2 regions of the Paenibacillus sp. FSL H7-0940 genome follow, and region 1 is predicted to be linked to the other one. Evidence: riboswitches for the same ligand, from Rfam matches in the RefSeq annotation. Region 1 holds a riboswitch; the other holds the start of a gene.
The links. A riboswitch is a leader RNA that binds a small molecule or an ion and turns the genes downstream of it on or off. The one in region 1 is predicted to bind FMN.
Positions count from the first base shown of each region.

Region 1 (15,376 bases):
GGATATGATCCGGAAGATCTGTTCCAGATTGGTTGTATCGGTCTGCTCAAGTCAGTGGACAAATTCGATCTCAGTTATGACGTGAAGTTTTCAACCTACGCGGTACCGATGATCATCGGAGAAATCCAGCGATTCCTGCGGGATGACGGTACCCTTAAGGTCAGTCGTTCACTGAAAGAGATGGCGAATAAAGTCCGCAAAAAAAGGGACGAACTGTCCAAACATCTGGATCGTTTACCAACGATTAAGGAAGTTGCCGCAGAGCTGGGGGTAACCCCGGAGGAAGTTGTATTTGCCCAGGAAGCGAACAAACCACCGACCTCCATCCATGAGACGGTATTTGAGAATGACGGTGATCCCATTACGTTAATGGATCAGATTGCCGACGAGTCTCAGGAACGTTGGTTTGACAAGCTGGCTCTGAACGAAGCCATCGGTGGTCTCAGCGAGCGGGAGCGATTAATCGTTTATCTTCGGTATTACCGAGATCAGACCCAGTCCGAGGTTGCCAGCAGGCTGGGAATATCTCAGGTGCAGGTATCACGTCTGGAGAAAAAAATACTGCAATCCATCCGCGACCAGATCGCGCAGTGATTTCATGGGTTGCACCAACAGTATTGGCGTTTATACACCAATATACGACAACTAACAACCTTCTATCGCGCATTATGGCGAGGGAGGTTATTTGTTGTTAATACGGGGAGATTCCGAACGATTGGACTGCATGACCAGCATCATGCCAAGAATACATGCCATACCAATCCATTGATAGAAGCCAAAAGGTTCATGGAGCCATATGACGGTTGTTCCAACAGCAGCAAGCGGCTCTGCGCTCCCGAGCAGGCTAGTTTCCTGGGGTGTAAGACTTTTGAGACTCGCAATGTAAAACCAAAAAGCAATCATGGTTCCAAAAAGGATCGTAAATATCAAATAACCGTAGGTTTCAAGCGTGATGTTAGCAAAATTCATTTTCCAGGGCGGGTGAATAAAACCCATTCCCAAACCACCGATGATCATAGCCCAGCCGACCACAACAAGTGAATCGAATTTTTTAATCAGTTGCACGGCATACAGCGTATAAAATGCAGCTGAAACCCCAGATAACAGCCCCCATATCACTGCAAGCGAGGAGACAGATAACTGCGTAAGCGAGCCATTCGTGAGCAGGAGAAAACACCCACTGAGAGCCAGAACGGCGCATGCAAGGTCATTGCGTGTGAGGACCGACTGCTTACGGAGTGCGATGTAAATCATGATCATGACAGGGGACAGGTACTGTAGGAGTGTAGCCACCGCTGAATTGCCGTGTTTAATGGATGCCATGTACGTATACTGAACGGCAAGCATGCCCACCAATCCAAAAATGATCATCTGCCCAGCGGTTTTTTTATTTCTCCATACATCAAAAATCTGAAATCTTCCATTTGTAAACGATTGAATAACCAGTAATAGTAACCCAGCAATCAACAATCGTACAGTGACATACCAATTGACCTCAATTCCATCCAGCTGAAACAATTTTTGAGATACCGTCCCCCCAATGCCCCAGCAGATGGCTCCCGTCAGAACGAGCACGATGCCTGAAATTTTGGATTTTGCAGAAGTTGTCATTCTTGTTCGCCTCACCTTAAATATAAGAATAGTGTTATATTAAAGAGAAATACGATACATTTATATCAATATTACACTTAAAAATATAACTATATTGAGATGAGGGCCATGCAGAAGATCGAATTTATCATTGATCAACATTTGAAAGAAATGACGCAACACCGTACCGATACATTATCTATAGCCTGTTATGAGACAACCATTGTTCAAAATGTTCACGGACATATTCCTCTCCACTGGCATGATGAATTGCAGTTTGTTGCCGTTCTTCAGGGTACGGCGTTGTTTCATATCAACGATCAAAAGATGATTTTGTCCAAAGGTGACGGGGTTTTTATCAACAGTGGAATAATGCATATGGCCGAAGATCACGGGGTGAGCGAGAACTGCATTTATTTATGTCTGAATTTGTCCCCACACGTTATCATGCCATCGGATTTGTATATAAAGTACGTACATCCATATGTAACAGCAACTAATTTGCCTTTTCTGTATATCGAAAGAGCTAACGCTTGGGGAGAACAGATCTTGGATGCTGTTGCATGGATTAGAAAGGAGCTAGTGCACCAAGTTCCTTTTTACGAAGTGAATATTGCTTCGGCGGTGCTTAATATGTGGAAACTGCTGATTATGAACGGATATTCTCTTGAACATGATCCATCAGAGATGAGCAGAAACAACCGAATGAAAGACATGTTGCAATGGATTAATCTCAATTATGCCGATCCAATTAAGCTTGAAGGTATTGCAAAGGCTGGACAGTTAAGTCGATCGGAGACATGCCGTTATTTCAAGCAAATCCTGAAAACCACACCCATGCAATATGTGATTGAGTACCGCATCCAAAGAAGCATCGAACTATTGCAATCCTCCAAGCGTAGCATCACCGAAATTGCCTATGAGGTCGGTTTTAACAGCACGAGTTATTACATTAACCAATTCCGCAAAACAATGAATTCAACCCCTTTACGATTTAGGAAGGGAATTGAGTCAAAGAGACAAAGAAAATAATTCTTGAGATAATGTTCATGATCCGTGAACCAATCTAAATACCGAAGAGTCGCCCATACGGCGACTTTTTTTGATATGTAAAATAATGCTTCACACTCAGTTGCGCTTCAAATCCCCAAATTTCTAAAATTAATATCCAGAAGCTATCTTCACAAGTCATTGAATTTTGAGCAAAATAACCCCAAAAAGGTCTTCTTTCAATTCCCTTTCTGCCTACTCCTCCAGCATATTTATTTCAAACGTTTGGAAACGGGATGACGACTGGTAGCGGAGGGATGGAATCGGTCAAAAGGAGTGAAGCGTGAGCGTTCACCTAAGGATACATAAGCAACGCAGGCGGCAGATTAGACCTGAAGAAGCGAAGCGTGCGCCTTTGTCTCCAAATTTCTACACAACTGTAGTCTAGACGGTCCCAGAAGACAACTCCAACATCATAGAATTTTGAGCAAAATAACCCCAAAAAGCTCATCTTTCAATTCCCTTCCTGCCACCTCCCCAGCATATTTATTTCAAACGTTTGGAAACGGGAGGACGATGGGCAGCGGAGGGATGGAATCGGTCAAAAGGAGCGAAGCGTTCGCCTTTAGCACCGGATTTCCTCCTTGAAAAGGAGAGTTCAAGAAATCCGGGGATAACAGCGACCAATGACCGATCCATCCCGCAGCGCCAACTCAGCCTTCCACCTTTTTTCCAACCCGTTTGTAATAAATTTGCACATTCTTCAAATACTAACCTAAATTACGCAGTAAAGGAGTGCTATGGATGTCCCAGACACCCACTCCAATGGTCTATATTCGTCTGCGCAGCCGTATTCGCATCCAGAGGGGCAGAGCAGTCAAGCTTGGAGACATTGCACATGTACTGACCTCTTCAGAAGACCAAGAGGTCAGGCTACTGGAGCTTGAACTGCTACGCCCTGGACCGGAGGATGGCAATCTGATCCTCATTGATATATTGCAGATAATTCCCCGAATTCGGCACATCTTGCCGGAGGTAAGTGTGGAACTGATAGGATCAGGCCATACGTTGGTTGAAGTCATTGCGGGAAATGGTCAACCTTCCAAGTCTCTGTTCATATTGGTTTGGCTGCTGCTGTTCTTCGGATCGGCCTTAACCATTATGAATTTTCATGCCGATGTGAACATGCAGGAAGTACAAATTCGTATTGTGGAGATGCTTACTGGGCATCGGGACGAACATCCCTATCTGTTTCAAGTGGCGTATTCCATTGGCATTGGATTCGGAATGGCAGTATTTTTTAATCATTTGTTTAAGAAAAAGTGGAATGAGGAGCCTACCCCGCTGGAAGTAGAGATGTTCCTATACCAGCAAAATGTAGATAAATATGTGGTGATTGAAGAAAGTGAACGGATGCACGAGCAGGAACGCAGGGAGATGAATGCGGATGAGCGTTCTTAATGGAGCAATCAGCATTGTATTGGGTATTGCAGGGGGGATTGCCGTAGGGAGCGGCGTAATTGCGCTCATTCTGGTGCTCGATATGATTCCCAGGTTGGCTCAACTTACGCAATCGTATGACAAAACTCACTGGTACGAAGGGGCGCTAATTGGTGGTTCACTGCTCGGGACGGTGGCGGACTTCTGGCATTGGAAAATGCATGGGGTGCTACTGCTCAGCCCAATCGTTGGTTTGTTCTGTGGCGTGTTCATCGGTCTACTGGCCGCAGCGCTCACTGAGGTACTCAATGTACTGCCCGTGCTAGCCAAACGATTGGGCATGAAACCTTATTTATTTGGATTACTGCTCGCCATGATTTTGGGCAAAATGACAGGTTCCCTGTTTGATTTTTTCATATATCAGCGGTAACTCGTGGCCATAGGAGGATGGAAGATGGATGAACGAACGGAGCACACAGGCCAGGAAAATAGTGAAGGTATAACGGAAGAGATGTTACACAAGTCTGCTTATGAGATTCAGAAGGAAGAAGAGGAGAAAGCGTACAATAAGAAAAAACAAAATGAGATGTCCGACAGCATTGAGGAATCCGTACAATATTGGCAGGAAAACGATGATATCTCCCCACGCATGAGTGAGAATAGATATACACTGCAACAGGTACTGGGGCTTGGAGAATCGTTCGACGTGAATATGAGGGAAATGGTCCTAGGTGGTAAGCACGTTGGATTGCTGATGATCACCGGCTTTGCCAAGGATGAGATTTTGCTTGAAGTCTTGAAAAGATTAACCTATCTCACGCCGGATGATGTCTCAGGACATGCACTCAAATCCTATTTTGAATGTTACATTCCCCACATTCAGGTGGAAAAAGTCGAGAAGATGAGTGCTGTCATCAACAAGGTCCTTACCGGTATGAGCGCAATGTTCGTTGAAGGAGATCGCTCGGTCTTAATTATGGATACCCGGAGTTATCCAGTACGTTCACCCGAAGAACCTTCCTTGGAAAGGGTAGTCCGAGGTTCCAGAGACGGCTTTACCGAAACACTCCTGACTAACGTGACCCTGGTGCGTCGCAGAATACGCGACCCGGGACTGAAGTTTGAGATTATGCAGGTAGGGCGGAGAACACAAACCGATGTCTGCGTGGTGTATATTGATGATATTGTGGATAAAGTGCAGGTCGATTCAGTTCGTGAAAAAATTCAGCGAGTAGATATCGATGGTATTCCCGCAGCCGATAAACAGCTGGAGGAAGCGATTATCAACAAGGGTTGGAATCCGTTCCCACTCGTTCGTTATTCGGAACGACCAGATGTTACAGCTTCTCATTTGCTGGAAGGACGAGTCGTCATTTTCGTAGACACTTCCCCCAGTGTGATGATTCTACCAACGACCTTTTTCGACCTATGTGAGCATGCGGAGGAGAACAGACAGACGGCCTTGATGGGAACATATTTACGATGGGTGCGTTTTGCAGGGATTCTCATCTCGTTGTTTTTGCTACCATTATGGCTTCTCATGGTTATTGACCCTTCGATTAAACCGATGGGACTTGACTTCATTGGTCCACAGGAAAATGTAAAGCTACCGCTGATTCTACAGTTTCTACTGATCGAACTGGGCGTCGATTTATTACGTATGGCAGCGGTCCATACGCCTACACCTCTGGCATCGGCTATGGGCTTAATCGCGGCCATTCTAGTCGGGGATATCGCGGTGAAAACAGGATACTTTGTCAATGAGGTTGTGCTCTATATGGCCATCGCAGCCATCGGTATGTTTGCCACGCCAAGTTACGAATTGGGTCTCGCCAATAGGCTGGTCAGGCTGGTTCTGCTAGTCGCTGTTGCGATATTCAAGGTTCCGGGGTTGGTCGTGGGCTGTACATTACTCATATTGGCGCTCACCGTTCACCGGTCGTACAATTCTTCGTATCTCTGGCCTTTTATACCGTTTAATGCAAAGGCCTTGGGCAACTTTTTATTCCGGCTTCCGCTGCTGGAAAATAAAAAACGTCCATCATTCAATAAAACCCGTGACAACACCAAAATGTCCGATGATCCGGACGGGGAACTGCAAAAAAGTAAAAAACACAAATGATCTTCCAAAAAATCCATTCATCTCGCTGCCTAATTTGATATACTGGTGTAAAATCATTGGAATATCAATTGTTCCAGTATATAAAAAGTGAGGAATGCAGATTATGTATTTACATGGTACAAGTAAAATAAATGCGCAAGGGCATCTGGAGATTGGCGGAGTTGATGCAACAGATCTGAAAGAACAGTTTGGAACTCCCCTGTACGTTGTGGACGAGCAATTGGTTCGTGAGCGTTGCAGAGAGTACATGGAAGCATTCCGTGCTTCCGGACTGGGCTTCCAGGTTGCTTACGCAAGTAAAGCATTCTGTGTAATGGCGATGTGTGCCCTTGCAGCTGAAGAAGGACTTTCCTTGGATGTTGTATCTGACGGTGAACTGTTTACTGCACTGCAAGCAGGATTCCCGGCTGAGCGCATTCACTTCCACGGTAACAACAAAACGCTGGAAGAGATCGAAATGGCTCTTGATGCAGAGATTGGATGCTTTGTTGTTGATAACTTCAATGAATTGCATCTGTTGCAGGCTGTAGCAGCGGACAAAAATCGTAAAGTAAACATTTTGCTTCGTGTGACGCCTGGTGTTGAGGCACATACGCATGAATATATTTCTACAGGTCAGACGGATTCGAAATTTGGATTTGATATCGGCAATGGTACAGCATTTGAAGCGATTGACTTGGCTTCCAAGCAGTCTAATCTGGTATTGCTCGGTGTGCATTCCCACATCGGTTCCCAAATCTTCGAAGTTGAAGGCTTCCAGATGGCTGTTCAACGTGTTGCTGAATTTGCAGCAAGTGTATATGAGCGTCTTAATGTTGCTTTCAAAGTGGTTAACCTTGGTGGGGGATTCGGAATCCGTTATATCGATGGAGATACGCCACTTGAAGTTGCACAATACGTGAAGGCTATTACAGACGCCGTTAAAAATCATTTTGCTCAAATCGGCTATGCCGTACCTGAGATCTGGGTTGAGCCAGGCCGCAGCATCGTGGGTGAAGCGGGAACAACGCTGTATACCGTTGGAACAAGCAAAGACATTCCAGGCGTGCGTAAATATGTTGCCGTTGATGGTGGTATGACTGATAACCCACGTCCTGCTTTGTATGAATCCAAATATGAAGCTGTGCTTGCCAACCGTGCGAATGAGGCTGCTCAGGAAACAGTATCTGTTGCGGGTAAATGTTGCGAGAGTGGCGATATGTTGATCTGGGATCTGGACCTGCCAAAAGTGGAAAGTGGCGACCTACTCGCTGTAGCTTGCACAGGTGCGTATAACTACTCCATGGCGAGCAACTACAACCGGATTCGTCGTCCAGCCGTTGTATTTGTCAAAGACGGTCAAGGAGATGTCGTGGTACGCCGTGAGACGTATCAGGATATCATCCAGAATGACCTGGTACCTGCGCGCATTGGAAAACAGCCAGTAACTCGCTAATTCGTCAAAAGATAATGCGTTTCTGCATTATTCAAGATATAGGGATTTTGCAGTTGAAGCAGATGAAAAGGGACCTTCCTTTTTCGTCTGCTTTTTGCGTATTTGAGCTAAATCATGAAAAAAGTTGCTGTTTTTTTTGCGATCCAGACATTTTCGGTGTACACTAAGAAAAGTGCTGTAATGCTTGGCCCAGGGTCATGCGTTCTGGCACCATTAACGATGGTCAATACGAAAGGAGTCATTTACATATGGCGAAACAAGCGAAAATTAAATTGGCAAACGGCGGAGAAGTTCTGATCGATCTGTTCGATCAAGAAGCTCCAAACACAGTAGCAAACTTTGAGAAACTGGCTAACTCCGGTTTCTACAATGGTCTTACATTCCACCGCGTTATCCCGGGCTTTGTAGCTCAAGGCGGATGCCCTAACGGTTCCGGTGCAGGTGGCCCAGGTTACACAATCAACTGTGAAATTAACCCAAACAAACATGAGCGCGGAACACTTGCTATGGCACATGCTGGCCGTAACACAGGTGGAAGCCAGTTCTACATCTGCTACCAACCGCAACCACATTTGGATGGACAACATACTGTATTTGGTAAAGTAACTAAAGGTATGGAGTTCGTGGACGCTTTAGAAGGTAAAGACAAAATGGAAACTGTTGAAGTTGTAGAAGCTTAATACCTTCACCTTAACTGGATCCAAACATGAAGTGCTTCTTTTATAGAAGCACTTTTTTTATTTTTCATATGTCACGTATTCGAGATCCATAATTAGAAAGGATGAATAAAACCTTGGATATGGTTACTCAGCTAAGCTTGTTAAAACAAATTTATAGTGAGCGCACGTTGTGGGATGAAGAATTGCAGGCATCGCGCCATGTCGTTCCGGATAGTCTATCCGTAAAGGATCGAGAAGCGCTTGAGGCAGCCGGGCATGAACCGAATCGCTTTGTACGTCCGCAACATGATGAGACGATTACTGAGCTGAAAAAAGTTGCGAATCAATGGACGATCAATGATGCAGCGCAGGCCTTTGTATCCTCTTTGTGGTCAGCACCCATGATCTGGCGTTCGTTGCTTACGGGCAAGCTTATTGCGAGCAGTATGCCAAGCCATGAACATACGCCATATCCATCTTCGAACACTTGTAAGATCTGCGGATTAAGTGTAGATCAAGCAACCGACACAACGCTACAATGGTATTGGCGGATGACCAATGGAACACCGTTGGACGGTGATCCTTTTGGATATGTGTTGGCACTTCGAGAGCTGGCTACCGCGCAGGAGCTTCCAATACCCAATGAGTACGACCGCTGGACATTCCGTGCGGTGTTAACGGTGCTACGCGAATTACCTCCCAAAACACGTTACAGCAAGGCAGCAGTAGCGCTCAAGAAGGAACGTCTTTTGCCTACACAGAAGGAATATGCCTACCGTGATTTACTTGAGACGTTAGCTCTGATTGGCATATTGGATACGCCGGAACATCCTGGAATGATCACGGAATTCACCTCTTACATGCAGCGTGACGCACGCCCCAATGTGCGGGTGGAAGTGCAGGCCCCTCTGGCGTGGTGGGATTCATCTGTCGGAATTAATGAGAACAACCTGAACAAGATATTTCATGATTTTGATCTGAATAATATATCACTTGCGGATAAGCCTGGTGAGAGTCCAGCTGTAAAGGACACGATCTTAGGGGCATTGGAGAAGAAGAGAAGTGTTCGCGGAAAAGTACCAAAGGCATCACCTGATGCAGGTACCGGGGAGGTACAGTCTGGAGATGTGTATGCTGTTCGGGTCCGGGAAGGTGTATGGGTGACTGTATATTGTCATGAAGTCAGAGACAAGCGCGTCATCGTTGAATATCTGGATGGAGTCTTCCCAGAGATGCCGGGAAAAGCAGATTTGCATGGGACGTTTCGACCGAGAGCGAATGGACGCTGGAAATGCTCGGCTATTGCGATCGATTCCACAAGTTGGGTCAGAAGGGTGGCAAGAGAGTTCCCGCTTCCGACTTCGCCCCTGCAAGAACCTGATCGCACTCCATTCCATAATGCCAAAGAATTAAAGCATATGGCGAGCTGGTGTTTTCCTGATATGTAGAATGATGCGATGGATGTGAAATGGGCCTCCAAGCAAAAACCGTGCCTCCTTGAGAGGAAGCGGTTTTTGTTGTTTCTTAGCTTATTAAAAGTTAGTATGTGACAAAAAGGAACAAAAAACAATTGATTTTTTGGCATTAAAGTGCTAACATCCAAGTAATAACGAAAGCAATCCTTCAGGGCAGGGTGCAATTCCCTACCGGCGGTGATGCAGGAAGTGTAAGGACCTATGAGTCCAGCACTTGATGCAAAGTCCGTGACCTGTCTGCCATTGGCAGATGGCTGATCTGGTGTAATTCCAGAACCGACAGTATAGTCTGGATGGGAGAAGGAGAGGTGCAGACCTAACAGGTTTGCATTCAGCAGGAGTATTGCTGCACAGTCACGATTTGTGATGTCTTGCACTGTGCAGGGAAGATCCGGTTACGCCGGACAGTTCCATACATATGCCGCACTATAAAAGCTCTTTACCTGTAATTGATGTTCATTAAGGTATGTGTCTATTTTCACTTGCCCGAAATGAAGTTTTGGGCAAAGTGTTGGCGTGCTGTATCCATTTCACTCCTGCTGGTGACATTTGTCTCTCATCATCCCCATCGAACTGATTGTTCGACGGGGATTTTTTAATAAACAAGACTTTAAACCGCGGGGTGAACGGATTTGGAAATGATCAATGATGAATTTTATATGGCACTGGCATTGGATATGGCGGAACGAGCACAGGGACAGACGGGGATTAATCCGGTCGTTGGATGTGTAGTTGTGAAAGAAGGTCGTATTGTAGGCCTGGGGAGCCATCTGAAACGTGGAACCGGTCATGCAGAGGTGCATGCACTTAACATGGCAGGCAGTGATGCAGAAGGAAGTACGGTATACGTTACACTTGAGCCTTGTAGTCATTATGGCAAGACGCCACCTTGTAGTGAACGCCTGATTCATGAAAAGGTGAAACGTGTTGTGGTATGTTGTGAAGATCCAAATCCGCAAGTATCCGGCAGGGGCATAAGCATGCTTCGTCAACAAGGCATTGAAGTTGAAGTTGGCGTACTGCGTGAGCGTGGAAGACGTATGAATGAAAAGTTCATTAAATTTATCACAACGGGTCTACCTTTCGTGACACTGAAAACGGCAACTACTCTGGATGGCAAAATTGCTACTCGCAGCGGAGACAGCAAGTGGATCTCTAACGAGCCCGCTCGTGAGATTGTGCATGCCCTTCGTCATCGTCACCAGGGAATCATGGTTGGCGTCGACACGGTAATCGCCGATAATCCGGAACTAACAACCCGTTTGCAAGTCGAAGGCATTAGTCCAGTGCGCATTGTAGTGGATTCCAAGTTACGTCTTCCCGTAGGTGCCAAAATGGTTAAGGATGGTCTTGCTCCAACATGGGTGCTGACAACAGACGAAGCCAGTCCTGAAGCTGCTGAACGTTTGGAAGCCTACGGCGTCGAGATTATACGCTGTGGTCCTGGACCACGTGTGGATCTGTTAAACGGACTTAGCAAGTTGGGTGAGCGTGACATTGGTTCAATTTTGCTTGAAGGTGGAGGTACCTTGAATGGAGCTATGCTGGAGGCACGGTTGGTTGATCGACTGCTCATGTTTATCGCTCCGAAGATTGTAGGCGGTTATGATACACCTGGAAGCTTCCGCTTCGAGGGTGTGGAACGTATGAATCAGGCGATTCAATTGAATCAGTTGGAGATTGAACAAGTTGGAGATAATATCAGCATTGGCGGTATTCCGGTGTGGCCTGAATAAATAAATGGATTTGAAAGTAGAAAGTTAGGTTCTTTATAACTTGAAAAAGGGAGGCGGCAGCATGTTTACCGGTTTGGTGGAAGAAGTCGGTCAGATCCGGCGTATTGGTCGGAAAGGCGAAGCGATGGTCCTGAATATCGGAGCTTCCGCCATCATGGACGATCTGAAGATTGGTGATAGTGTAGCAGTGAACGGCGTGTGCTTAACTGCGACAACGCTCGAAGGTGGAGGTTTTACCGCCGATGTAATGCCTGAAACCTATCGCCATACCAATCTCAGTCAGCTGCAATCTGGCAGTAAAGTTAATCTGGAGCGGGCCATGCAATCAGGCGGTCGTTTTGGCGGACATATCGTTCAGGGTCATGTCGATGGTACTGGAGTGATTGGCAGTATAACACGTGATCAGAATGCAATTGTGTTTGAGATCAAGCCTGATGATCACCAGTTGTTCAAATATCTGATCCCCAAAGGATCGGTTACACTGGATGGCATTAGCTTGACCGTTGTCCATACATCGGATACCGCATTCACGGTTTCCATTATCCCGCATACCATTGGTGAAACTGTACTAAATGTGAAAAAGACAGGGGATACCATTAATATCGAATGCGATATTTTGGGCAAATATGTGGATCATCTGCTCCAGTATGGGAGAGGACATCGGGAGACGGGTACTGGCAAGCCGCGCAGTATCAGTGAAGATTTTCTCTCCAATCACGGATTTGCATAAATAGAGAACAGAAATTAACTGGAGGTGGACCAATGTCAGAACAATCCATTCTGGACACAATAGAAGAAGCCATATATGATCTCATGCGTGGTAAACCCGTCATTGTTGTGGATGATGAAGATCGGGAGAATGAAGGCGATTTTATCGCTTTGGCCGAAAAGGCGACGCCTGAAGTCATTAATTTCATGATTACTGAAGGTAGAGGTCTGGTCTGTGTTCCGATTACACAACAACGTGCGGACGAACTTAACCTGAAACCGATGGTTCAACAAAATACGGATTTCCATGGAACAGCCTTCACCGTCTCTGTGGATCACAAAGATACAACAACAGGTATCTCGACACATGAACGCTCTATTACCGTGAAAGGTCTGATCGATCCTGAAGCGAAAGCCGGAGACTTCCGTAAGCCTGGTCACATGTTCCCGCTGATTGCAAAAGACGGCGGTGTACTTCGGCGTGCCGGACATACGGAAGCGGCTGTAGATCTCGCTATCATGTGTGGTTCCTACCCTGCTGGCGTTATCTGTGAAGTGATTAAGGAAGATGGCACGATGGCCAGACTTCCGGATCTGCAGGAGATTGCCCGCAAACATGATCTGAAGCTGATCAGTATTCAGGACATGATTCGTTACCGTAACGAAAAAGAGCAGCTGGTTCAACGTGAAGTAGCTGTGCGTATGCCAACGGACTTTGGTGAGTTTCAAGCGGTGGCTTATACAAATGCTGTGGACAATAAGGAACATGTGGCTCTGGTCAAAGGAGAAATTGATGGTTCGAAACCTGTGCTTGTACGAGTGCACTCTGAATGTTTGACAGGTGATGTGTTCCATTCGCATCGTTGTGACTGTGGTCCGCAGTTTGATGCGGCACTCAAACAGATTCACGAGGAAGGCAATGGCGTACTTTTATATATGAGACAAGAGGGTCGGGGTATTGGCCTGATCAACAAACTCAAAGCCTATAAGCTGCAAGAGGAAGGTATGGATACTGTTGATGCAAACCTGAGTTTGGGTTTTGCTGCTGACTTGCGTGATTACGGAATTGGCGCTCAAATTCTGAAAGACCTTGGGGTTCGTCAGATCAGACTGCTAACTAACAACCCTCGTAAAATTAAAGGCCTTGAAGGATATGGACTTGAAGTCGTAGAGCGTGTCGCGATCCAGATGGAGGAGAACGAGGACAATACGGTGTATCTTCATACCAAGCAAGCCAAGCTGGGGCATATGCTCAAGTTTGATGATATCGAGCAGAACGAACAGTAAATATATTTTAGATGAATAACGTTCACCATGTAATTTATGGAAGAGATTACTTAGGAATTTCCGTTACTTACATTACATTATACCGTTAGGGAGATGACTTGAATGCCACAATTTTTTGAAGGACATTTAGTATCAGAAGGATCCAGATATGGAGTTGTCGTTGGACGTTTTAACGAATTCATTACCAGTAAATTGCTTAGCGCAGCACTCGATGCATTCAAACGCCACGGCGTGCAGGATGATGAAGTGGATGTAGCCTGGGTTCCAGGTGCGTTCGAAATCCCTTTGATTGCGCAGAAAATGGCGGAGAGCGGCAAGTATGATGCGGTGATTACCCTGGGAACCGTTATTCGTGGATCAACTACGCATTACGATTATGTGTGCAACGAGATGGCTAAAGGGGTAGCAGCAATTAACCTGAAAACTGGCGTGCCTACGATCTTTGGACTGGTTACAACAGAAAATATTGAACAAGCGATTGAACGTGCCGGAACCAAGGCGGGTAACAAAGGTTGGGATGCAGCTACGGCGGCAATTGAGATGGCAAACTTGACGAAACAGCTAAAATAGTGCTTATTTAATAGTAGTGCCCTGCTTTGCGCAGACGAACACGGGAAACCGGATTCGGACGGCTTAGCAGGGTTTTGTATTTTTCTGGCGGGAGGATTCGTCTAGTGACGGTAGTTACATACAAACTGGAGACTTTTGAAGGGCCTTTGGATCTGCTGCTTCATCTGATTGATAAGGCTGAAATTCATATCCAGGATATTCCCATCAGCGATATTACCGATCAATACATGGCGTATCTGCATTCGATGCAGGAACTGGAACTGGATATTACGAGTGAATTTCTGGTCATGGCAGCAACATTGCTGGCGATCAAGAGCAAACTTTTATTGCCCAAACCACCGGTCATTGAGGACTTCGAGGATTATGATTTTATGGAAGAAGAAGATTATGATCCACGTGCAGAGCTGATTGCACGTCTGATAGAATATCGCAAATACAAGGGAATTGCGCGTCATCTTCATGAACGGGAGTGGGAACGCAGCCTTATATTTTCCAAAGAGCCCGAGGATCTGCGCCCCTATATGCCCGTAGAAGCCCAATCGAATCCGGTTGAGGGTTTACACACCTCTGACCTGATTGCAGCCTTTCAGAAGGCGCTACGCAAGGCTGAGAAGCGCACAACTGTAACTCGAATCAAACGGGATGAGATTTCGGTTAAAGACCGGATACGGGATGTCATCGGCGCTTTGGAAAGTATGGGGCCGGGAGGCAGACTGTTATTCTCCAAGTTGATGGATGAGCATATCTATCGCCATGAGATTGTTGTCACTTTTCTGGCGGTGCTGGAACTGATGAAGATGAAGCAGATTGTCTGTTATCAGGAACGGATGTTTGAGGATATTGTTATGGAGTGGAGAGGGGAAACAAAGAATCATGGATTTTCCGAAATTGAAATCGATTATTGAAGGCCTGCTGTTTTTGTCCGGAGAAGAAGGTCTGAGTATCAAACAAATCGCCGAGATCGTCGACCAACGAGTGGAACTTGTAACGGACGCGATTGAGGAGATGATTCATGAATTTTCACAGCAGGGACGAGGTGTACAGATTCTCAAGATCGCGGGTGTAGTTCAGTTGGGCACCTTGCCTGACCACGCTGTATATTTCGAGAAACTGGCATACTCTCCCGCGCGTACGTCCTTATCCCAAGCGGCTCTGGAGACGCTGGCTATTGTAGCGTACCGGCAGCCCATTACACGGGTAGAGATTGAGGAAATCCGCGGTGTAAAATCGGAGCGGGCCATCCATACGCTTGTGAATAAGGATCTAATTATTGAAGTGGGACGAGCCGAGGCGATCGGACGACCAATTCTGTACGGAACAACCAAGTCATTCCTGGATTATTTCGGACTGGCTTCAATTAAAGA
Region 1 covers NZ_CP150280.1:1,203,797-1,219,172, forward strand. The annotation lists gene sigF (RNA polymerase sporulation sigma factor SigF) at 1-594, shown strand, start outside; gene MHB71_RS05385 (EamA family transporter) at 682-1,611, opposite strand; gene MHB71_RS05390 (AraC family transcriptional regulator) at 1,720-2,622, shown strand; gene MHB71_RS05395 (stage V sporulation protein AA) at 3,385-4,041, shown strand; gene MHB71_RS05400 (stage V sporulation protein AB) at 4,022-4,450, shown strand; gene MHB71_RS05405 (spore germination protein) at 4,475-6,142, shown strand; gene lysA (diaminopimelate decarboxylase) at 6,246-7,577, shown strand; gene MHB71_RS05415 (peptidylprolyl isomerase) at 7,826-8,257, shown strand; gene MHB71_RS05420 (hypothetical protein) at 8,377-9,684, shown strand; FMN riboswitch at 9,852-10,020, shown strand; gene ribD (bifunctional diaminohydroxyphosphoribosylaminopyrimidine deaminase/5-amino-6-(5-phosphoribosylamino)uracil reductase RibD) at 10,344-11,447, shown strand; gene ribE (riboflavin synthase) at 11,509-12,177, shown strand; gene MHB71_RS05435 (bifunctional 3,4-dihydroxy-2-butanone-4-phosphate synthase/GTP cyclohydrolase II) at 12,210-13,442, shown strand; gene ribE (6,7-dimethyl-8-ribityllumazine synthase) at 13,545-14,012, shown strand; gene MHB71_RS05445 (segregation/condensation protein A) at 14,117-14,917, shown strand; gene scpB (SMC-Scp complex subunit ScpB) at 14,886-15,376, shown strand, end outside.

Region 2 (15,376 bases), 480 kb from region 1:
CGTGTCTGACCATACATCATAACCAGCAATACGGTCGTAATGCCGGCAATCGCTCCAAGAGATACAATCCAGGACAATCCCTTCAGTTGGACATATTCAAATGCAAACGCAACCGGATCACTTACATTCAACATGTTATAAGGCACAATCCCTGTGAGGATCAACGATACAACAATGTAGAGAACCGTACAGATTGCCAGTGACGCAATAATTCCAATCGGCAAATCCCGTTGTGGCTGCTTAACTTCTTCTGCCGCTGTAGAGACCGCATCAAATCCGATGTAGGCAAAAAATACCGTCGCTGCCCCTGCAGTTACACCCGAGATACCAAAAGGCAAAAATGGCTGCCAGTTGGTTGGCTCTACATAGAAAACACCTACACCAATGAAGATCAACACCACGATAATTTTAATCGCTACCATGATGCCGTTCGCACGAGCAGCTTCCTTCACCCCTCGGGTAAGCAGGAAAGTGATAATTAACGTAATGACCGCCGCCGTGATGTCAAAATAGGTTCCCTTTTCCGGGCTGAACGCACTCGTAAGAGCATGTGGTAACTCCAGCCCGAATCCGGACAATAACGTTTGGAAATATCCAGACCATCCACTGGCTACCGCCGCACTCGCAAAACCATACTCTAATATCAGATCCCATCCCAGAATCCAGGCAATCACTTCGCCAAAAGCCGTATAGCTGTACGTGTACGCACTACCCGATGCCGGTATGCTTGAGGCAAATTCCGAGTAACACAATGCCGCGAATGCACATATGATACCTGCCAGCAAAAATGACAGTACAAGTCCCGGGCCGGCATACGTTGCGGCAGCTACACCAGTCAACACAAAAATCCCTGTGCCGATAATGGCACCCACCCCAAGTGTGGTTAAGTCCAACGGACCGAGCGCCCTTTTCAATGCACTGCTGTTATCACCCTCCGAGGCAATTGGTTTTTTACGAAATAATGAAGATCGTTGTTTGTTCTCACGCATAGTCATGTTCCTCTCGTCATGAATCTTGAATGTGCTATGGATGTAGCAGCGATTGGATGGCTTCCCATCTGTTCTATGAAAAAGTCATTTGTTCTATCTTATCGATCACCTATAAAAACCTATCGAATTCTACACGTTATCGCGTTGCTTGGTTAAATTTATTTTTGAAGATCACTTATTTTGTTCTTTTTCCGCGAAATTTATCATGATCTGTTGCACGTGGATGAATATGAAAATGGATTTAAAACAAAACTACGTATAATTTATATTATGCGCAGTTTTTATGAGCATAATTTTCTGCGAAAAACATCTTTGGTACCTTGTTATCTGAAGTTAAGAAAAAGAGAGCTCTTTTCGTCTTTTTTCGCTGTCCCTTCCTCCCTTATCCTGTCTAATTCGACGATATGAAGGGCATGTCAAAGAGCCACATATCATTATGCGGCCCTTTATTTTTTACTATAGGTAGAGGTGTATATAAAAATACGAACTGACTTCATTTCAGGTTTTTATGAAAAAGTAAATTATGAGAAAGCAATTCTCTCTGCATCTGACATCCTGTATTGGGTTAACAAATAATCTTTGCTCTGCATCGCCGCATGACGAATCGCATCCAGATCAACATTCAACAGCTTACCCTCTCGCTTCACGAGTCTACCTGCCACAAAGACCGTATCCACGTTGGATGGATTGGCAAATTGCACAACAGCGCCGATTGGATCATGAACGGGGAACATATTCAAGTCGGTGGTACGAATCATGATCAGATCCGCTTCCTTCCCTGGGGTCAACGTACCCACCTTCTGCTCCAATCCCAATGCCTGGGCACCAGCTGAAGTTGCAAATCTCAGTACTTGGCTGGACTGCAAGTTCAACTCACCAGGCATCTCACCCTGCTGCAAAAGTTGTTCATTGGCTCTGGATCGTTCAGCTTGAAGTGCAAACTTCATCTGCGAGAACATATCTCCGCCTGTAGACGTCACTACATCTACACCAAGTGTAGGTGTTCCCCCATGTTCAAGAAAATAGCCGGTGGCCGGATATCCATGACCCATCATCATTTCAACCTCAGGTGTGACCGACAAGGAAGCACCGCTATCTGCCAGCATTTTGTATTCATCCATGCCCATGGTGTTACCATGAACGATATTCACCCGTGGACTTAACAGTCCCGCTTCGTACAAGTGACTGATCGAGCGATCCACAGATCCCCAACTGCCAAATCCGGCATGCATGGAACAGATCGCATCCAGTTCTTGTGCTAGCTCGATCTCTTTCACGGTTGTATCCCAATGACTGAACTCCGGACCACGAATGGCAAGCCCATAAGTAAGCAATTGATCCCGTGATGAAAAATAACGTTCTTTGACTCTTCTCACATCATTATTCGAATACGTGAGTTGACTATCCCGATTCCAGTAGTCCGTCTCACCAGGTACTCCGTGAGCAAATACCGCCCGAATGCCAGCATCCTGAAGTCCACGAATCAGTTCATCCGTATGGTCAGGGGAATATGGCATGCTCCAATCCATTACTGTCGTCACTCCTGCGTTAAGCGCTTCCAAGGAACCAATCAGATTGGCAATATAACTATCTTGTGGGCGGAGCTTGCTTCCCATCGCACCATAATAGAGATTTTGCAAATAAACTGGTAACGACCAGTTGGTTCCCGCTGTTTTGACAAGTGATTCCCACATATGCCGATGCGTGTCCACCAGCCCAGGCATAATAATCATCGATGAAGCATCAATGATCTCCGCATCCGGAATATCCAGGTCGGGCTGAATAGCCATGATCAGTGAATCCTGAATCAGAATGTCCGCCCTCTTATACTGTCCAATTTTAGCATCCATCGACAACACACAGCCATTTTTCAACAGATAACTTGTCCGCACAAGAAACATCTCCCATCTATTTTGGTTTGAAAGACGATCACATCCTGCTTACGAATCTGTACTGCTTCTGACTATTTTTTCGCTAGTATATATACATTATATAGTTATTGTTAGTATTTATCAATTTTGGGATTTACGTTTTGCTCGAAATCTTCTGACCTTCATCAGATTCCCACACATCTTATCATCACAGTACTTCTGTGTTCTGCTTCGGGTATCATCATAGAACATCCAGCGACAATCCGAATTATCACAGATCCGAATCCTGCGCCCTTCTCCCTCCACCAAAGTCAATGCAAAATCAGCAGCTACCTCAGCCATAACCTGATGCCAATGAGCTTCCACAGCTACCAGTTGGAGTTTCAGTTCCTGATCAATTGTATTCAATGTTCTTCTCACATGTCCTGCTTCCATAAAGCCATTCAACCATTGTTTTTCTATATCCGTTAATGATGCTCCAGAAGACAAGCGGGTTCCAAGAGCTATCAATTCATTCCTGAAATTTCTCATCGACAACTCATCTTCTGGAGATGCAGGGACAGAAGCGTTAAGTTGCCATCGTTCCAGAAAATCTTGCTGCCAGCTCGCCTTCCCGAGCCTGTCCTCCGATCGATCTCCCCCACGCCAGTCATGATAATCGCTGTTTACAAAATCGGTCCATAACCTGTCCATATATACCTCCGTTCATCGTAACTATCTAATTAAATAAAGAAGGTTACAACTCATCTTTGATGTGTTATATTAAGTGTAACCTTATTAATCAGTTTTAGCTAGTTACATCACAAATCACAATTATACGCAAGGAGGAAAAGGCAATGACAAAAACAACAGCACTAGATGTGTTACTTATTCAAAAGGATGATACTTGGGATCAATGTAATTGGATTGTACCTTTGTCAAAATCCTTGGAGGGTCTTACAGCAGAACAAGCAGCCTGGATTCCACCTTCAGGGGGATTAAGCATCTGGCAGTTGGTTAACCATATGTATTATTACAACCATCGCTTATTATGTCGCATGCAGGGTAAGGAGCCTACCCTTCCTGCTGTAGACTCCAATGAATACACGTTTGGGAATCCGGGAGATGCAACGGATGCAGCTGGTTGGAATACACTGATGCAGGGTACAACTCGATTAGCCCAGCAGTTGCTAGATCAATTGGCTGCACTACAAGAGTCAGATCTTGAAGCCGCATATATGGATTCCGAAGAGAAATGGGCACACGAACTAGCTCGCTGGGTACTCCATGATGCGTATCACGCAGGTCAGATCGTGCTTCTTCGCAGACAGCAAGGAAGTTGGAAAATCGTTTTCTAAAAATAATGCTTGAACTGCTAGCGCTTACAGGAATAAGATGAACTTATTAATGTTACAGCTTGTTCAACACACTATATAATTGAATAGGATCTTCGGGGTAGGGTGCAATTCCCAACCGGCGGTGATGTTCTTCGGAACCAGCCCGCGACTCGCTAATTGTTCTTAACGAAGGACATTCAGCGACTGACTTGGTGTGAATCCAAGGCCGACGGTACAGTCCGGATGAGAGAAGATCAACACATTGACATGCCGTTCACGGGAAGGCCTCTTTCCTGACGCATGTCCTTGGATGAGCCCCCGTTTATTTGGTATATACCAAAACGGGGGCTTTTGTCGATTTTGCCAACTGAAGATTCCGTGTTCTGACGAAGGAGTCCTGAATATGGAAAAGACATCAGCAGCATCACCTGTTTACCGCAAGGAACGAAGTAATACCGGATTCTGGCTTGTAGTTCTCGGCGCCGCCTTATGGGGGGTCGACCCACTCTTCCGAATTATTTTGCTAAACACGATGACATCCACGCAGATTGTACTGGTGGAACATATCATCGTCAGTCTTATTGCCATTCCCGTGCTGTGGAAATTCCGGTCTGACCTGAAAAACCTGCGCGCTCGCCACTGGATTGCCGTGATTTTTATCTCATGGGGAGGATCAGCACTCGCAACGGTATTGTTCACCATGGCACTAACACATAACGATCCGAACACGGTGCTTTTATTGCAAAAAATGCAACCACTCTTCGCTATCGTGCTGGCTAAACTGTTATTAAAAGAAACGTTGCCACGTCGCTTCGGTGGATTGTTCTTCATTGCATTAGCAGGAACGTACCTGCTTACATTTGGCTTCACATTGCCATTAGGTAACTGGGACAACTGGATTCATGCTGGAAGCTTGTTATCCCTTGGGGCCGCTGCCTTATGGGGAGGTTCAACTGTTATGGGACGATTGATGCTGGGTCAGGCGCGTTATGAAACGGTCACCTCCCTGCGCTTTGTCGTTGCTCTTCCCCTCCTGATCTTTATGACGTGGAATGAAGGTGCAGCATGGACGTTCCCGTCCGGAACGGGTGAACAGACTGCTGTCATCCTCAACATTCTCGGTCAGGCATTGTTACCAGGTTTGCTCAGTCTTCTGTTGTATTACAAAGGTCTGTCGTCAACCAAAGCATCTGTTGCAACTCTCGCGGAACTCAGCTTCCCGATGGCGGGTGTGTTGGTGAACTGGATTGCTTTCCGTACACTGATTACATGGGAGCAGCTGCTTGGTTTTATTCTGATCTGGGTGGCCCTCTTCGCCATTTCCAGACAGCAGGAAAGATCATCAACTGCGGCCGATGCTGCACCAAAGCTGCGTACAGAATAAGTAGATATATCTGAGGTTCACATATAAACAAATAGTCAAATATAAAATAAAACCATTGCACATCAAATTAGATGAGCAGTGGTTTTTTATTTCCATGACTCGATATTACTCGTTCATTTTCTCAATTAGCAATATGAACTATTAACCCTGTGCTTTATTTCTATATCGCAAATGCAAATACTCCCCTCTTTCCCTCCAACCTCATAACGAATATCCATATCATCGCACTACGATTCTTCTATGTTTTGTCTTTTGTCTAATCCGGTGGTACGATGACATATGGAATAAACAGATGAATTATATTCAGAGAGGAACGATCATAATGTCTTCATTCTCATATACCTCCTACGACGCCGTAGGTTTGGCTGAACTGATCCGATCCCGGGAAGTATCCCCGGTTGAAATGCTTGAAGCGGCGTTTGCACGCCTTGAAGAAGTGAATCCGCAACTTAATGCGGTTATTCGTACATATGAATCTCGTGCACGGGAGGAAGCCGGTTTGGTTCGACCTGGAGAACAACCTTTTGCCGGTGTTCCCCTGCTCCTGAAAGATATTTCGCAATCCTTGGAAGGTGAATTTCTGACTTCAGGCTCCCGTTTGTTCAGCGAGCATCGTGCATTACGCAATTCCAATTTTGTCACTCGACTCCGTAATGCAGGCTTTATCTTCATAGGACATACCAATACGCCTGAATTTGGTTTAAAAAATATTACCGAGCCCCGTCTTCATGGTCCCACTCGCAATCCATGGAATATCAATCACTCCCCGGGTGGTTCAAGTGGTGGTGCCGCTGCTGCTGTAGCTTCGGGTATTGTTCCTCTTGCCGGAGCCAGTGACGGAGGAGGTTCGATTCGTATCCCGGCTTCCTTTAGCGGATTGTTTGGATTGAAGCCAACCCGCGGGCGCACACCTGTAGGACCGGGAGTTGGTCGTCAATGGCAAGGCGCATCGATTGATTTCGCCCTCTCTCGCTCGGTTCGGGACAGTGCTGCATTGCTTGATACGTTACAAGTCATTCAGCCCGAAGCTGCGTTCCATGCTCCACTCTTTCCAGGCAGTTACTTGGCTGATATGAGCTATCCACATCAACGCAAACTGAAAATTGCATACACAACGGATTCGCCCGTGGGAACACCTGTCAGCGCAGAAGCCAAAGAGTCTGTATACAAGCTCGTTCGCTGGTTGGAAGATCAAGGTCATCATGTTGAAGAAAAACTGAGTCCAGTCAATGGAGTTCGGTTGATGGAGAACTATTACATGATGAACAGTAGTGAGATGGCTGCGATGATCTCTTCCATGGAACGATCCATGGGCCGGGCTCTGACCTCCGATGATATGGAGATTGAATCTTGGGTTCTGGCTGAAGCAGGCAAAAAGGTGTCCGCTGCGGAATTTGTACATAGCTTAGCTGAATGGGATGTAGCTGCAGCCCAGATGTCCACTTTGTTCGAGCGTTATGACTTCTACGTCACACCTGTTAATGCTTTTCCTGCGCCTAAGATTGGTGAATTAACGCCTCATGACGAACAGATCCGTAATCTGATGCGAATTAGTGAATTGGACAAGACCCAGCAGCAGCAACTCATCTATGAAATGTTTGAGCCAAGTCTTACGTATACACCGTTCACCCAGCTTGCAAATCTGACAGGTCAGCCTGCGATAAGTGTACCTCTGCATATGACACCTGAAGGGTTGCCAATGGGCGTTCAAGTGATGGCAACCAAGGGACGCGAAGATTGGTTATTACATCTGGCTGGACAGCTTGAACAATCAGACCTCTGGATCGGGATGAGAGGTAATCCACTATTTCCAGCATAAAGACGTATTATGTGGTGTGTTAAATTTACCATTGGATGTTCCTGCCTGAGTACAGAGTGCATCGCCATAAAAGTGCATGAAAGCTTCATCTGCTCCGCATACTGAAAGCAAAAAGTAGCGGAGGAATGTGACGGATGAATACGAATCAGCGCCATAAACAGTCTTATCGTATCCCAGCCAAAACGGGATATGCCCTGAAAGTAAGCAAGGGTTCTTTACTACGCATAACTGATCTGGAGGGACAGCAAATCATTGATTTTGTGGCATACGATGCTATGGATGCTAACCATCGCTTGGACCCCGGCGTGACAATGGACGTATTGCGTACTTATCGCATTAAACCAGGACAATTTGTGTATTCCAATCAATATCAACCCTTACTCAAGATTGTCCGTGACACCGTTGGGGTACATGATTTCTTCAACTCCGCTTGTCGTCCCGAGATGTATGAGGTGTTATACGACAAAAAGGATCACGCGAGTTGTTATCACAATCTGAACACGGCACTGGAACCCTTCGGGATTCTACCACCAGATCAACACTATCCATTTAACCTGTTTATGAAGTCCGTTGTAGACAGTGAAGGCAAGATTGATGTTGTAGCTCCCGACTCTCGTGCAGGTGATTATATCGAGATGGAGGCATTAATGGATCTCACGATTGGGCTCTCCGCCTGTCCTTGTGAAGAAAGCTCATGCAACGGGTACAACTGCACCCCAATTCAATTGGATGTGGAACTTTAACAGAATAACAAGGCCTTGACGCAGTATGAGATAAAAGTAGTTTGTTCTAATTCACTCCTTGCGGGAATACGATGACTTGTACCCATTTTCTGTGACGACTGGTACAATTCATCGAACCCGTTAAGGAGTGAACGTGTTTATGTCTGTACTGTTCAGTTATATCATTCTGGGAATATCATTGTCCGCTCCAATCGGTCCGATTAACGCCGCCCAACTCGACCGTGGAGCCCGCCACGGATTCATGCATGCCTGGATTCTAGGACTCGGAGCTATGTTTGCAGACTTGGTGTATATGCTGCTGATTTATTTTGGAGTTGCCCATTTTCTGGACACGCCGTTCATGCGCTCTTTTCTCTGGTCATTTGGCAGTTTTATTCTGATTTACACGGGAGTGGAAACGCTCTCGAAGCTGAAACAAGGCATTCAAGGTACTTCTACTGCGGAGGCGACTGTTCGAAAATCTTTTATTTCCGGCTTTTTGATGGCTCTGTCCAATCCACTGAATATTTTGTTTTGGCTTGGGATCTATGGCTCCATTCTTGCGACAACTGTGAAACATACGGATACCGCTCATTTACTGCTTTACAGTTCAGGCATATTCATTGGTATCCTGGTGTGGGATGTCATTATGGCTGGAATGGCCAGTCGATTCCACAAACATAGCAGTGAAAATGTATTGCGATGGATTTCCATCATTTCGGGAATCTGCCTGATCGGATTTGGTTTGTATTTCGGGTACGAAGCTGTACGTTCCATTTTTTTCTGACAACAAAATCAGGCTGGACAGTCACCCAACTTCCCCCACATTAATACTGTAACGGTATCATGTGGAATGGAGTTGGGAATCAATGGCGGAGCTGTATAGTGCCGACGAAATAAACACCTTGTTTGAGCGTCTTCCATCTTGGCAGCAGGACGCTTATTCGCAATTTGCAGATATGATCGCCGATGAAAATAATACGTATCCGTGTGTACCTGGACGAATGGGATTTCTGTCAGGGCATTTGAGGTACGGCTTTACGTGTGACCCCCGATCTGAACATGCTGCCGAAGATATGGCCGATCTGCTTAGACAATATGGTCCTGTCTCCAGAGACACTGGTCATTACGCTTCGATGGTCGTGATCTGTGAGACGCCAAGTGATCTGAAAGATCATACAACGGTAGAGCAATATCAGACGTTATTCTGGCAAATGCTCAATCGGGTAAGTTCACACGATACCGAGCCGTGGCCAGAACATATTTCAACCGATCCTCATGATTCATCATGGGAGTTTTGCTTTGGCGGAGAGCCTTACTTTTGTTTCTGTGCAACTCCTGCACATGAACTCCGAGCCAGCCGGCATTTTCCTTATCTCATGTTTGCTTTTCAACCACGGTGGGTATTCGAATCCATTAATGACAACACCCCTCTTGGCCGCAAAATGAAAACCTTAATTCGCAAACGTCTCGCTGCATATGATGCTGTACCTGCTCACCCTTCGCTGATGTGGTATGGTCAGCAGGATAATCTGGAATGGAAACAGTATTTCCTGCCTGATGATGAGCAGACACCTTCCAAATGTCCATTCATGCGGATGAAGCAAGCCTTAGGCAAGTTGACGAAATAATCTTAAAGCACTCATTAATCCGTTGTACGACCTCCACGAAAGTTGCTGAGAGTTGCTTATGGTTTGGATGGTGCTGACTGCGATGCTTTCGAGCCACGTACCTTATGAACAACATACGTGATGATCCCAAGGAACACCAAAAGTCCCACACTTGCCAGCAGACCCGTTCTGCTGGCTTTTTCCATTGCTGTCCCAGCCACAGCAGCCACAATTAATACTATGGCAATCCACACTTTGATGCGATTCCACTTCACGGGCTTCATTTTTTTAATGTACGTGATGCAGATGAGCAGCCATGTATACATTAATACCAGACTACCTGCTGTCGTCACATATTCAAACAAACTCTTGGGCATCCATAATGCCATCAACGTAGACAGGACTAATCCAGCCGCTGTACAACACAATGCCTGAAGTGGCATGTCCTTTTTTCCCCAGGTCTTCGTGAACAGCTTTGGTGCATCTCCATCTTCTGCGAGTTTCACCAACATGGACGTAATTGCATATATCGAAGCCACCATCGTTGAGAATCCGGCAATAATCAGAACTCCGTTGAGAATATGGACCACAACGGTGAATCCAATGGTTGACATGGCTTTGACAAGCGGACTTTCATCTGGAGTTAACTGAGCGGAAGGCACAAGCAACAGGATCAACGCAATTGCAATCACATAGAGTGTACTCACCGATAATAACATTACTCGACCTGATTTCACTGCATCTTTTGGTTCTTTCAGGTTAGCAGCCATCAAACCCATGACCTCGATCCCGGCAAAAGCAAAGAATGCATAGATGAAACCGGTCCATACCCCTTTACCTCCATGCGGGAACCATTCATTCTTCAATTGCTCTGGTGTTACTTTTACAGGTAACCAACCCAGACAAGCCGCTCCTGCTATAGCTATAAATGCAACCGTTGCAGCAAGTTTGATTACAGCAAGAATATTCTCCGTTTTGGTTAATCCCTTCGCTCCCAGTGCAGCAATAAACAGACCTATAGCGGCATAGATCGCAACAAATGCCCAAAGCGGAAACTTGGGAAACCAGAATTGAGAAAACAGCCCAAGTGCCGTTAATGAGCTGCCCATGATGAGCATTTCAGAAAACCAGTACATCCATCCACTACCAAAACCAGCCCAAGGTCCGAATGCTTCGCCCGCGTACGTTCGAAAAGCGCCTTCCTTTGGATCATCTGCCGTCATCTGTGCCAGCGCACCAAATACAAAGTAAGTACCTGCCGCCGCCAGCACCAACAATATAAGTACAGATATTCCGGCCCAATGAATCGCCAGACTGGTTCCTAGAAAAAATCCCGTTCCCAGTGTGCAACCCGCGCCAAACAAGGATAGGCTGACCCAACTTAATTTTTCGTCGTCGTTTTTACGGTGTTGCTGACTTTTCATGAAGCTCCTCCTTCTGCCTTATCCCCTTACGATTTACAGGTCATGGAGGTTTTATGTCTGTATTTCCAAAAGAATTGTTATCGGTTTACATAATAATTAATATGTTAAAATCATTCTCATGATGAATTTAAGCTGCAAACTTCTAGGCATCATTCATAAAGATATATTTTCAATTTGATTTAAATCCGCAAAAAAAGTGGTTGACTTCAATCGCTTAAAATGGTTTTCCTTTTAAACTTGGTGGTGCGTCAATGTAGCTATATGAGAGATGGTAACTAAGGTGAGAAAATGATCTTTCTATTGTGAATTTTTCATATGTTGAAATATTATAACTTAGTCGTTATTTCTTTTAAATTGAACGTAGATTGCCTATTTTTCGTATTTTCTCAATATCTTCGTCGTTTTTTATAAATTTAGTCGCTTATAATAAGGGATATTTCCTGGGATCTTTCCTCTTTCATCCTTTGTCACCCGTTTGAACTAAGCTGACGTATAGACATTATTCCCTAAAATTTTTCGCAGCCCCTGATCCGAAAGTTGTTGTGAATTTTTCATATGTTGAAAATATTTTATGTTTGTCGTAAAAAAAGCCGCCATATGGCGGCTTCGCTAATATTTCCAATTTAAGTCCGACCAGTCCAATCTGCTCCGGCGATTTCTTTCCATCGTGCTCTAATTTCATCATACAATTCCTGTGGAAGTGGCCCCTTAGCCACAAGATCAGCATTTTGCTGCCAGCGATTAGGCTTGGCTGTTCCTACAATAGCTGTGTCTATACCTTCGGTACTTAGCGTAAAACGCAGTGCTGTTTCTACCGCTGCCTGGGCATCTTCACCCAGAAAACCATAGTTCAGTTCGCTTAAGCGCTTCCAGTATATAAATGGATAAGCCTCTTCGGAAAGTGTATCATACGTCCAAGCCGCATTGGCAATTGGTCTTTTCGCGATGACACCCATGTTTCTCTTCCTTGCCTCAGGCAACGTAAGATCAATTGCTTCCTGATCTGCGATATTTAATGAAGTCTCCAAGCTGTCAAATACTCCGGTCTGAATCGCATATAGCGCATCTGTTGTATCCCCACTGTATCCGATAAACCTGGTCCTACCTGATTCCTTGGCACGCTGTAGCACTTCGATCACTGCTCCTTGTCGGAGTACTTCTTCGGAGCAGCTATGCAAATGGATAACATCCACATAGTCCGTTTTCAGCCTTTTCAGACTGCGGTCAATCGTTTGCTCCAGTACTTTGGCATCCCAATCCGGGCCTTCGATCCCGGCAGCATGTCCACATTTGGTGAACAAATAGTAGTCATCACGCCGATGTGACAACACCTTGCCGATTAATTCCTCGCTGTCACCGTAACATTCAGCCGTGTCTATCACGTTTAATCCAGCATCCAGGGCACTATTCAGCAATGTCGCTACATCCGTTTTGGATACATTTTTTCCTATTTCCGCTCCGCCAAATCCAAGTGTACTTACGTTCATGCCAGTATTACCGTACTTGCGCGTTTCCATGGTTATCTTCCTCCAAGTTCAGTGAATTGGGTACAGATAAATAGAAATACAGATCAACTTCAACTTCCCTTATGTTATTACCCATGATTTGGTTATGCCACCCACTTTTCCAAACTGCAACCAACTTCATTTATTTAAAAGCCATAAATGGACATTCCACCGTCAACCAATAACGTCTGACCCGTTATGTATCCCGCTGCATCTGATGCCAGGAATACAACCGGCCCTACCACTTCTTCGAGTTCTCCCACTCGCTGTAGCGGTGTACGGCTGACAATTTCCTGCAAATACTGGGGATCATCCAGCAGTTTTTCAGTCAGAGGTGTTCGGAAATACCATGGCCCTACTGAATTGACACGGATTCCATACTTGCCCCATTCCAGTGCGAGCACTTTGGTCATATGAATTAACGCAGCTTTGGTCGCGCCATATACAACCCCTGTCCGTAAAGCCGTGTGACCGCCTACCGAAGAGATGTTAATGATCTTCCCAGTCCCACGTTCTTTCATATGCAGACCCGCCAACTGCGAAGCGAAGAAAGCCGATTTTAAGTTTGTCTGCATGATGGTCTCCCACTGCTCGTCCGTTACTTCAAGTGCTGGTGTCCGTATGTTCATACCTGCGTTATTCACCAGAATGTCCAGACTACCCATCTCCGAGATTGCCTCTTGAAACGACTCTTCCATTTGTTCTTTTGATGTCACATCCGCAGTCAGAGCGAGCGCTTTACGCCCTGTCTGTTCATAGATGTAGGCGGCTGTCTCCTCAATTTCTTTCATCGTTCGGGATACAAGTACAACGTCACTGCCTGACTGGGCAAGTCCAATCGCAATTGCTTTTCCGATCCCTCTCCCTGCACCTGTCACCAGTGCTGTCTGTCCATCGAGATGGAATGTGGGTACGTTCATGTCACTCACTCCTTCATCAGATTCTTAATTTCAGCATTCAAGCAGAACGCTTTATATGTAGGTAAACCCCGATAGGAATCAGGTTACAAAATACTGGCTTGGATTGCCCAGTTCCGGATGGAACTTCTCTCGAAAGCGGCCTCCGGTATAATCCCCTATAATTTTTCGCCAGAACGCCTGCGCAATAACATTGTTACGAACCTGGGTCACTTTCCATCTTCCTGGAAAACGTTTGAACAGCTCGTAGGCTGCCCGAGTGCCCACCCCACTACGCCGATATTTTTGCATCACAAAAAACTCAGTCAAATAGTAGTCATTATCCTTACTACCAGGCTCCAATTTCTCCACCAGAGCAAACCCTGCAGGTGCCCCATCACTTGTAATCAAAAAAGGAAACTTGCGGTCCTTTTCTGCCCAGAATGCCTCCAGACCGGGATATTCCGGAAAAATGCCGTTACTGTCCACATCAATATTCAGGTATTTGGTAAAATCATATAAATAAAATTGCATTAAATGCCGAATCACCTGACTGCGTTCCCGGGGAACCAGTTCTATTTTCATATTCATCCGGTTCACCTCCTCTGCTCTACGTATACTAATTACTTTAAAGGTTTACGCGCCGAAGGGCAAGGAAGCATACCCTACTTACTGCCTGCTTTGGTGAACAAGCTGTGAGCATGTAAATTATGGTACACTAGAGCATAGAATACTATTAAATTGAATATTAATCTTATATGTTTTTCACATGGAGGTGTCGAACTTGACCAACGTGCAAAAAGAGATTGATCGACGCAAGCTGGATGACAAACTACCTTCCATGCCTTGGTTCGTTCAGCAATTCATGGACTACAAACTGCCTGACCTGTCCCCCTCTACCCTGCTCGAATATCTGAGAGATTACGAAGCTTTCTTCGGATGGTTGCGAGCAGAGGGGCTATCCGAGGCAAGCTCTAATAAAGAAGTTACCTTGACTGAACTGGAAGTCCTTCGCATGGATTCGGTTACCGCCTATCGGTTATTTCTTACAACCAAACGGGAAGGAACCAATTCCAGAATTACCGTATCTCGCAAACTCTCTTCCCTTCGCTCCCTTTTTCATTACCTGAGCCAAATTGCGGAAGATGAAGACTTTTATCCTTTGCTGAAGCGGAACATTATGGCCAAAATCGAGATCAAGCGTACCCATAAACCCAAGGACACCGCTGCCAAACTCAAAGGTAAAATCCTGGAGGAAGAGGAACTGCTGGAATTTATCGGCTATATCCTTGAAGGTTACGCTGTTGATATGGAAAAGAACAAGCAGGCCCTGTACTCCCATGAAATCAACAAAGAACGGGACGCCTGCATTGCCAGCCTGATCCTCAATTCAGGTTTACGGGTGTCGGAAGTTGTGAACCTGAACGTCGATGATCTCGATCTGAACAACAAACTCTTGTATGTTTATCGCAAAGGTAATAATGATGAGACGTACAAAACACCCGTTTATTTCAGGGAACAGGCCAAGGACGAACTCGCGACTTATATGAACCTGCGGCAATCACGTTACCGTACGCCCAAGCGGGAGAAAGGTCTGTTCATTGCTTTGCGTAACGGAGATTCAGAAGGCAGTCGAATGACCAAAAGAGCGATCCAGGCCATGATTATGAAATACGCCAAGCGCTTTGGCAAACCATACTTGACCGTGCACAAATTACGCCATTCATTCGCAACCGACTATTATTTGCAAAATGATATTTACAAAACGAAGGAGCAGCTTGGACACGCTTCTACGGAAACGACCGAGATCTATGCTCACCTTACCGACAAAACGATGTCC
Region 2 covers NZ_CP150280.1:1,683,738-1,699,113, reverse strand. The annotation lists gene MHB71_RS07565 (amino acid permease) at 1-989, opposite strand, end outside; gene MHB71_RS07560 (amidohydrolase family protein) at 1,511-2,890, opposite strand; gene MHB71_RS07555 (CGNR zinc finger domain-containing protein) at 3,002-3,553, opposite strand; gene MHB71_RS07550 (DinB family protein) at 3,697-4,197, shown strand; FMN riboswitch at 4,282-4,435, shown strand; gene MHB71_RS07545 (DMT family transporter) at 4,580-5,560, shown strand; gene MHB71_RS07540 (amidase) at 5,883-7,379, shown strand; gene MHB71_RS07535 (urea carboxylase-associated family protein) at 7,514-8,122, shown strand; gene MHB71_RS07530 (LysE family translocator) at 8,262-8,888, shown strand; gene MHB71_RS07525 (YqcI/YcgG family protein) at 8,971-9,732, shown strand; gene MHB71_RS07520 (amino acid permease) at 9,789-11,135, opposite strand; gene MHB71_RS07515 (aldo/keto reductase) at 11,759-12,652, opposite strand; gene MHB71_RS07510 (glucose 1-dehydrogenase) at 12,787-13,560, opposite strand; gene MHB71_RS07505 (GNAT family N-acetyltransferase) at 13,639-14,127, opposite strand; gene xerS (tyrosine recombinase XerS) at 14,321-15,376, shown strand, end outside.
Region 2: linked by a shared signal. The riboswitch ahead of MHB71_RS07545 (DMT family transporter) and the one ahead of ribD (bifunctional diaminohydroxyphosphoribosylaminopyrimidine deaminase/5-amino-6-(5-phosphoribosylamino)uracil reductase RibD) in region 1 are both predicted to bind FMN.